DNA from 4 places in the Microbacterium sp. 1154 genome. Region 1 is predicted to be linked to each of the others. Evidence: predicted binding sites of a transcription regulator. Region 1 holds the regulator's gene; each other region holds the start of a gene.
The links. Region 1 encodes HrcA, which represses chaperone genes, less so after heat shock. Its sites were predicted from a motif close to TTNGCACTCGNNNNNNNCGAGTGCNAA; they were not measured.
Positions count from the first base shown of each region.

Region 2: J2X55_RS12910 (Hsp20/alpha crystallin family protein) is a predicted target of HrcA. The motif match lies at 1,188-1,214, and genes of this name have one in related genera.
Region 3: groES (co-chaperone GroES) is a predicted target of HrcA. The motif match lies at 1,212-1,238, and genes of this name have one in related genera.
Region 4: groL (chaperonin GroEL) is a predicted target of HrcA. The motif match lies at 1,122-1,148, and genes of this name have one in related genera.

Region 1 is NZ_JAVDSN010000002.1:31,022-33,220, forward strand. Features, by position in the region: gene dnaJ (molecular chaperone DnaJ) at 1-244, opposite strand, end outside; gene hrcA (heat-inducible transcriptional repressor HrcA) at 309-1,349, opposite strand; gene hemW (radical SAM family heme chaperone HemW) at 1,434-2,199, opposite strand, start outside.
Region 2 is NZ_JAVDSN010000003.1:250,409-252,607, reverse strand. Features, by position in the region: gene J2X55_RS12915 (iron-containing redox enzyme family protein) at 1-459, opposite strand, end outside; gene J2X55_RS12910 (Hsp20/alpha crystallin family protein) at 650-1,105, opposite strand; gene J2X55_RS12905 (manganese catalase family protein) at 1,349-2,199, shown strand, end outside.
Region 3 is NZ_JAVDSN010000001.1:1,181,543-1,183,741, forward strand. Features, by position in the region: gene J2X55_RS05505 (class I SAM-dependent methyltransferase) at 1-1,186, opposite strand, end outside; gene groES (co-chaperone GroES) at 1,318-1,614, shown strand; gene rarD (EamA family transporter RarD) at 1,754-2,199, shown strand, end outside.
Region 4 is NZ_JAVDSN010000003.1:28,859-31,057, reverse strand. Features, by position in the region: gene J2X55_RS11750 (DUF3263 domain-containing protein) at 1-47, shown strand, start outside; gene J2X55_RS11745 (LytR C-terminal domain-containing protein) at 83-685, shown strand; gene J2X55_RS11740 (cold-shock protein) at 817-1,017, shown strand; gene groL (chaperonin GroEL) at 1,187-2,199, shown strand, end outside.

The DNA.
Region 1 (2,199 bases):
CGCCGAAGCCGGCCGCTCCCCCGCCGCCGAAGGGGCTCTGATCGCCGCCCATGTCGTAGCGACGTCGCTGCTCAGGGTCGCTCAGCACGTCGTAGGCGTGGGTGACGAGCTTGAAGCGCTCGGAGGCGTCTTCTCCCGGGTTCACATCGGGGTGCAGCTGGCGCGCCAGACGGCGGTACGCCTTCTTGATGTCTTCGGGGCTGGCATCGCGTTCGACGCCCAGGACCTCGTAGTGGTCAGCCACAGTCGCCTTCCTGTCCGCTCACGCGGGGTCGTTCTCGGGGTGGGGGTGCTCGAAGTGCTCGTCGTCAACGAGACGTGTCGTCGTCTTCGAGCATCCGGGTCAGATAGTGCGCGACGGCACGGACCGCCGCGAGGTTGGAGGAGTAGTCCATACGGGTGGGGCCGAGCAGGCCCACCCGGGCCCCGCCGGTGGAGCCGTCGTACCGGCTCGCGAGCACGGAGGCCTCGACGAGACCGAACGGCTCGTTCTCGCGGCCGATGCTGGCCGACAAACCCTTGTCGTCGGCCACCATCTCGCTCATGAGACGCAGAAGCGTCACCTGCTCTTCGATGGCCTCGAGCAGCGGATAGATGCTGCCGCGGAAGTCGGATTCCCGCTTGGCGAGGGTCGCCGCACCCGCCATGACCATTCGGTCCTGGCGGAACCCTTCGAGCTCCTCGCCGACGATGCGCAGCACCGCGTCGGCAATCGCGTCGAGGGCGACCCCGGGTCGCGGGCCGTCGGCGAGAACCGTCTGCACGTGGTGGGAGCTGTCGGCCACGCTTCGCCCGACCAGCACCGCACCCACGCGAGCACGAAGCTGGACGATGTCCGTCTCGCCCGGTTCGGCGGGAACGAGAGCGATGCGCTGCGACACGCGTCCGGTGTCGGTGACGAGGATGACGAGAACGCGCGGTCCGCCGAGGGCGACGAGCTCGACGTGGGTCACGTGGGCGCGCGCGAACGAGGGGTACTGCACGATCGCGACCTGCCCGGTCAGCTGTGTGAGCGCGCGGACGGTGCGGGCGAGCAGGTCGTCGAGATCGCCCGCTTCATCGAGGAACGAGGTGATCGCGCTTCGCTGGGCGCCCGAGAGCGGGCGGAGTTCGGCGAGGTGGTCGACGAAGACGCGGTAGCCCTTGTCGGTGGGAACGCGCCCCGACGAGGTGTGCGGCGCGACGATGAGCTCTTCGTCTTCGAGCAGCGCCATGTCGTTGCGGATGGTCGCCGCCGACACCCCGAAGGCGTGGCGGTCGACGATGGCTTTGCTGCCGACGGGCTCGCGCGTGTCGACGTAGTCCTGGACGATCGCGCGAAGCACCTGCAGGCCTCGTTCCGACACCATGAGCTGCTCCTCCCGTCTGGCACTCGCATCTGCGGAGTGCCAATTCTACGGGATCGGCCCGAAAGGGTGCCGGGGGCTCGCGGATCAGACCGTGAGGGCGCGCACGACGGCGTCCGCCAGCAGGCGTCCGCGCAGGGTCAGCACGATGCGCCCCCGCACGGCATCCCGGCCCTCGATCAGACCGTCGGCGATGAGGGATGCCACGGCCTTGCGCCCTTCGCCGAGGATCTCCGACACCGCCAGCCCCTCGCGGATGCGACTGCGCAGCAGCACCGATTCCAGTCGGCGCGCGGTCTCGTCGGGGCGCTCCCGCGCCGCGGCCGGGGACTCGCGTGCGGCCAGGCGCTGCGCGTAGGCGGCGGGGTGTTTGACGTTCCACCAGCGCAGCCCGCCGACATGACTGTGTGCGCCCGGCCCGAAACCCCACCAGTCGGTTCCACGCCAGTAGGCGAGGTTGTGTCGCGAGCGGTGGGAGACCCCGCGCGACCAGTTCGACACCTCGTACCAATCGAAGCCCGCGGAACCGAGCAGCCCGTCCGCGAGTTCGTACATGTCGGCCTGCAGATCGTCGTCGGGCATCGCGACGACGCCCGAGCGGATCTGACGGGCGAGCTTCGTGCCGTCTTCGACGATCAGCGCGTACGCCGAGATGTGATCGGGCTCGAGCGCGACGGCCGCCTCGAGGGAGGCGCGCCAGTCGTCGAGCGACTCGCCCGGCGCACCGTAGATGAGGTCGACCGACACGTCGAGACCCGCCCGGCGGGCCGCGGCGACGGCGGTGGCGACGTTCAGCGGGTCGTGCGTGCGATCGAGGGCGGCCAGCACGTGCGGGCGCGCCGACTGCATACCG
Region 2 (2,199 bases), on a different contig from region 1:
CCCGGTCAGGCGGGGGATCGCCCAGGAGTGCGGGTCGGCCTCGCGCAGGGTGTAGACGGTCCGCTGCACGAGGAACTCGTGCGCCTGATCGAGGGTCGCCTTGCGCGCGAGGTACCGCGAGAGGCTCGGGCCCCCGTCCGCGCCGGTCAGGTCGAAGAGGGCGCGGGCCACGGCATCCGCTGTCGGGGACGGCAGCTCGGGAACCGTGACCGAGTTCCGCAGCGATCGCTCGAACGCTGTCTCGATCACCCTGCGGGTGGCGATGAGCGAGGGGTCCCATTCGAGATCGGCGAGGAACGCCGGGAAGGCGCCGTACGCCGATGCGTATAGGGCGAACAGGGCGAGCTGCAGGTCGTCGTCACGCTCGATGTCGACGGATGCCAAGACCGCGCGGTCGGCGAGCGCGGTGTGGGCGGTGGCGGTGCCGTCCACCAGGTGGGCGAGGACCGCGGCGCTCACGGGGCCTCGCGGGCGGAAGGGGAGGGCGGCGACGTCGTCGTCGTCGAGGAGCGGAGGGTGGGGCGAGGACAGGGTGGGGGGCACGCTCGGCACTGTGCGGCGTCGCGCGCCGAAAGCCGAGCCCCTTGACAACAACTTCGCGCGCACCGAGGGGCGACCCGCGCCGGGCCGCCCCTCGTGTCACGTGCCCTTACTGCTCGATGGGCTGCGGGGTGCTCTCGTGCGCCTCGATGACGCCGTCGCCCTCGTCGGTCGAGACGGCGATGCGCCGCGGCTTCGCCTTCTCGCTGACGGGAATCGTGACCGAGAGCACACCGTTGCGGTAGGACGCGCTGATGCCGTCGGTGTCGATGCCCTGGCCGAGGTTCAGCTGGCGGACGAACGAGGCCGTCTCGCGCTCGCGGGTGATCCACTTGACGCCCTCGCCCGAGCCGAGGGTGCGCTCGGCGCGGATCGTGAGCAGCTGGCCGTCGACGTCGACGTCGACCGAGCCGGGGTCTACGCCGGGCAGGTCGGCGGCCAGCACGTAGTGGTCGCCGTCGCGGTAGAGGTCCATCGGCATCCGTCGCGGACCACCGCCGCGGCGGGCGTCGAGGAGCGTCGACGCGAGGCGGTCGAGGTCGCGAAAGGGGTCGTAGGTGGCCATGGTCGTTCTCCTTTTCGATCGGTCGGGATCTGGCATCCCGAGTTCTGGGGAGTTGAGTCCACTCGACTCAACTGCGATCAGATTAGCACTCGCATGGGGAGAGTGCCAAGCCCCGAGCGCGCGATTGTGGCGCACCGTCGGGTCGCTCACAACCCCCGCGCACAAACCCCGTCATCCGGCGTTTCGTGGCTGCGACGCGCCACCGGTCACTCGACCTTTCCCCCCGGCGCGGTGAGGAGAGACATGTACTTCCACCGGCAAGAACTGCAGCACTCCGCCACCCCCGACAAGCCCGATGCGGTCTACGCCCGCAAGCTTCAAGAGGTGCTCGGCGGACAATACGGCGAGATCTCCGTCGCGATGCAGTACCAGTTCCAGGCCTGGAACATGCACATGCCCGGCAAATACCGCGACCTGGTCTTCGGCATCGGCGCGGAGGAGATGGGTCACGTCGAGATGCTCGCGGTCATGATCGCCCAGCTGCTCGAGAAATCGCCCCTCGGCATCACCGAGGAAGCCGTGCAGGACGACCCCACCGTGGCGGCCGTCATCGGGGGCACCGACATCCAGCACGGCATCGTCGCGGGTGCCGGAGCGCGCCCGGTCGATTCGAACGGCAACCCCTGGCAGGGCAGCTTCATCACCGCGAGCGGCAATCTGCTCGCCGACTTCACCGCCAATGCCAACGCCGAGATGCAGGGCCGCGTGCAGGTCGCGCGCCTCTACCACCAGACCGACGACCACGGCGTGAAGGACCTTCTGGCCTTCCTGCTGGCCCGCGACACGATGCACCAGAACCAGTGGGCCGCGGCCGCCGCCGAACTTCAGGCCGAGGGCTACGAGAAGCTGCCCGTGCCGAGCAACTTCCCCCTCGACAAGGAGGACCGCGACGTGTCGTACCAGTACATCAACTTCAGCGACGGCAAGAAGGCCGGCGACGGCAGCTGGGCCTCGGGCCCGACCCCCGACGGCAAGGGCGAGTTCTCGTACCTGCCCGAGCCCCCCGCGGGCGTGCCGATGCCCCCGCCCACCAAGCCCGACGTGCGGTTCTACGGCACGACCGAGCTCCCCAACACGGTCGAGAAGCTCGCCGG
Region 3 (2,199 bases), on a different contig from region 1:
AGACGCGGTCGGCCAGCAGCGCGAGGCGCTTCGACCCCACGCGCGTGAGGAGGAGGGTGGCCGAGGCGTCGCCGCGCAGCGACAGCTTCTTGCGCAGCACGGCAGGGTCGACGTCGACGCCGCGCTTCTTGATCTCCAACGTCCCGATCCCTCGTGCGCGCAACGCCTGGGTGAGCTTCTTCGGGTCGGTGGGGAGTTGCTCGCGCACGCGGAACGACGAGACGAACGGGCTCGTCAACGCGGTGTCCGAGGTGAGGTAGGCGATCCCGGGCGCGAGCATGCCGGCATCCAGGGCTCGTCCGACCTCGCCGATGAGTCGCGCGCGGATCACGGCGCCGTCGGGCTCGTGCACGAACTCACCCAGGCCGCGTTCCTCGACATCGGGGCTGTCGGACGGGGCGGTGAGCTCCCAGGCGTCGTTCCCGCGCACGACGAGCGCGGCGCGGCGGACGCCCTCGCGGGCGAGGGCGCCGGCCCACAGCACGAGCTCGATGGTCGATCCGTCGGCGCTGATCCACTGCGCCTCGAGGTCGTCGGGAATCTGCGTCCTGTCGAAGCCGGGACCGAGCTTCACGCCGCCCGGCCTCGTCTTCAGCAGCGCGAAGACCCACTCGAGTGCGGGCGACCACTCGGCCGACGACACCTGACGCGTCTCGGAATGACCCGCCGTGCGTCGCGCGGGATCCAGCCACACGGCATCCGCTCCGCTCAGGTCCACGTCTTCGGCGCGGGCATGCTGCACGGTCGCCGAGGGCCCGAAGGGGGCGAGGTTGTACGCGGCGATCGCGGCGGTCACCTCGTCGGCATCGACGGCGTGGACCCGGATGCCGAGACCCGCCATCCCGAGGGCGTCACCGCCGATGCCGCACCCGAGGTCGGCCACGTTGTCGATCCCCGCGGCGCGGAAGCGGCCGGCGTGACGCGCGGCGATCGGAAGGCGCGTGGCCTGCTCGAGGCCGGCACGCGTGAAGAGCATGCGCTCGGCGAAAGGACCGAACTTGGCGGCCGCCCGCACGCGCAGGCGGGCCTGGCCGACGACGGCCGAGACGAGATCGGGGGAGTGACCGGCGGCGCGCAACCGCGAGACCGTCCGGGCGACATCCTCCGTCGATTCGAGGACGCCCACCTCGTCGAGCAGGCGCAGGCCGTCGGGCGTGAGCAGGGCGGTCAGCTCGGTGATGTCCACCGATTCAGCCTAGGCGGGGTTCATGTTGGCACTCGCGTTGCGTGAGTGCCAACGCTTCCCTACACTCGGATTAGCACTCTCCCCGCGTGAGTGCTGACAAGTCTTCTGTAACGAGAAAGAAGAGGTAGACCGTGTCGGTTTCCATCAAGCCGCTCGAGGACCGCATCGTCATCAAGCAGGTCGAGGCTGAGCAGACCACCGCGAGTGGTCTCGTCATCCCCGACACCGCCAAAGAGAAGCCGCAGGAGGGCGAAGTCGTCGCCGTCGGCCCCGGCCGCATCGACGACAACGGCAACCGTGTCCCCCTCGACGTCGCCGTTGGCGACCGCGTGCTCTACAGCAAGTACGGCGGCACCGAGGTCAAGTTCGGCGCCGACGAGTACCTCGTGCTCTCGGCTCGCGACGTCCTGGCGGTCGTCGTCCGCTGATCGAGTGAGATCGTTCGAAGGCCCCGGATGCCACGGCATCCGGGGCCTTCGTCGTACCCGCCGCCCGCGCCGATCGATCTGGCAGGAAAGGCGCGATCGTCGGCGGTCCCGTGCGCGAAGGGAGCCCTAGGCTGAGTCGGTGACCCCTGCTCCTTCCGCTCCGACCGGCGGGAGCACCCGCGGGGCGTTGTACGCCCTCGGCGCGTACCTGCTCTGGGGCGTCCTGCCCATCTACTTCCTGCAGCTCAAGCCCACCGGCCCGTTCGAGGTCGTGGCGTGGCGCATCATCCTCGCCTTCGTCTTCTGCCTGCTGCTGTTGACGGTGCTGCGCATGTGGCGACCGTTCCTCGCGATCGTGCGCCAGCCGCGGCTCATGGGACTCACCGCCCTGGCGGGCGTGCTCATCTACATCAACTGGCAGACCTACCTGTACGGCGCTCTCACCAACCACGTCATCGAGACGAGCCTCGGCTATTTCATCAACCCGATCGTGACGGTGCTGCTCGGGGTCATCGTGCTGCGCGAGCGGCTGCGCATCGTGCCGTGGATCGCCATCGGTCTCGCCGTCGTCGCGGTGGCCGTGAT
Region 4 (2,199 bases), on a different contig from region 1:
CGGCGGCTCAGCACCGCGCTCGCCTCGGCCGAACGGCCACCCGTTGACGGGTTCGCCTCGGCGCGACCGATAGCATCGTCCAATGGCCAGATCGACCTTCCCTCGGGATCGCTTCGACGACCTTCCGACCGAGTCCGGTCGTGTCGGGGCTCACCGAGCCGAGAGGCCGCGGCTGCGCGGCTGGATCGTCTTCCTGTGGGCGGCCATCGCCACCCTGGTGCTGATCATCGCCGGCATCTTCGCGATGCTCGTCGTCTCGGGTCGTATCTCGCTCGGGTCCGACGCCGCACCCAGCCCCACCATCTCGGCCGAACCGACCACCCCGGCCGTCGTCGACACCTCGTACTCGGTGGTCGTGCTGAACGGCACGCCCGACGAGGGCCTCGCCGCCAGCGTCCGCGACCAGATCGTGGCCGCGGGCTGGAGCGGTGACAGCGTCGAGACCGGCAACTCCGACAGCACGGACTTCGCCGACACGACGATCTACTACCGCCTCGAGAGCGACGAGGCGGCGGCCGAGGGACTGGCGCAGACGATCGGTGGGGCGCAGATCGCGCAGAGCGACTTCCTCCAGCCGACCGACGACCCGAACACCCCGGCCGACGAGAGCGACGTCAAGCGACTGATCGTGGTGATCGGCCTCGACCGCGCGGCCGACCAGCCCTCCGCTTCGCCCTCCTCCTGACCGCGGAAGGTCCGGGTGTTTCCGCGGCGTAACAACTTGGATGCACGCGCGTCAACAATGCTCCGGAACCCCGAATCCGCGGTATCCCCCGTGCTTACGATGACCTCGTCGTTCAGCAACAGGAGATTCGCATGACGCAGGGCACTGTCAAATGGTTCAACGCCGAGAAGGGTTTCGGCTTCATCACCGTCGATGACGGGCAGGACGTCTTCGTCCACTACTCCAGCATCGAGATGTCGGGCTTCCGCGTCCTCGAGGAGGGACAGGCCGTCGAGTTCACCGTCGGCACCGGTCAGAAGGGCCCTCAGGCGGAGTCCGTGCGACTGGCCTGAGCGCTGATCAGAACGCCGCGGCATCCGAGTTCCGGATGCCGCGGCGTTCGACGTTTCCGGGACGGTGCGCGCTTGCACTCCCTAGGGGCGAGTGCCAGAATGAGTTAGCACTCGCTTTCGTCGAGTGCCAAAATCTGCAAGTCACCCGTCCGGGAGGGACGACACACTTATGGCAAAGATCATCGCTTTCGACGAAGAGGCCCGGCGCGGTCTCGAGCGCGGCCTCAACACTCTCGCCGACGCCGTCAAGGTGACCCTGGGCCCCCGCGGTCGCAACGTCGTGCTCGAGAAGAAGTGGGGCGCCCCCACGATCACGAACGACGGTGTCTCGATCGCCAAGGAGATCGAGCTCGACGACCCGTACGAGAAGATCGGCGCCGAGCTGGTCAAGGAGGTCGCCAAGAAGACCGACGACGTCGCGGGTGACGGCACCACCACCGCCACCGTTCTCGCCCAGGCGCTCGTGCGCGAGGGCCTGCGCAACGTCGCCGCCGGCGCCGACCCCATCTCGCTCAAGAAGGGCATCGAGAAGGCCGTCAAGGCCGTCACCGACGAGCTGCTGGCTTCCGCCAAGGAGGTCGAGTCGAAGGAGCAGATCGCCGCCACCGCGTCGATCTCCGCCGCCGACCCCGCCATCGGCGAGCTCATCGCCGAGGCCATCGACAAGGTGGGCAAGGAAGGCGTCGTCACCGTCGAGGAGTCGAACACCTTCGGCACCGAGCTCGAGCTCACCGAGGGCATGCGCTTCGACAAGGGCTACATCAACCCCTACTTCGTCACCGACCCCGAGCGTCAGGAAGCGGTCTTCGAAGACCCGTACATCCTGATCGCCAACCAGAAGATCTCCAACATCAAGGACCTCCTGCCGATCGTCGACAAGGTGATCCAGGAGGGCAAGGAGCTCCTCATTATCGCCGAGGACGTCGAGGGCGAAGCTCTCGCGACCCTGGTGCTGAACAAGATCCGCGGCATCTTCAAGTCGGTCGCCGTCAAGGCTCCCGGCTTCGGCGACCGTCGCAAGGCGCAGCTGCAGGACATCGCGATCCTCACCGGCGGCCAGGTCATCACCGAAGAGGTGGGCCTCAAGCTCGAGAACGCGACCGTCGACCTGCTCGGCCGTGCACGCAAGGTCATCATCACCAAGGACGAGACCACGATCGTCGAGGGTGCCGGTGAGTCGGA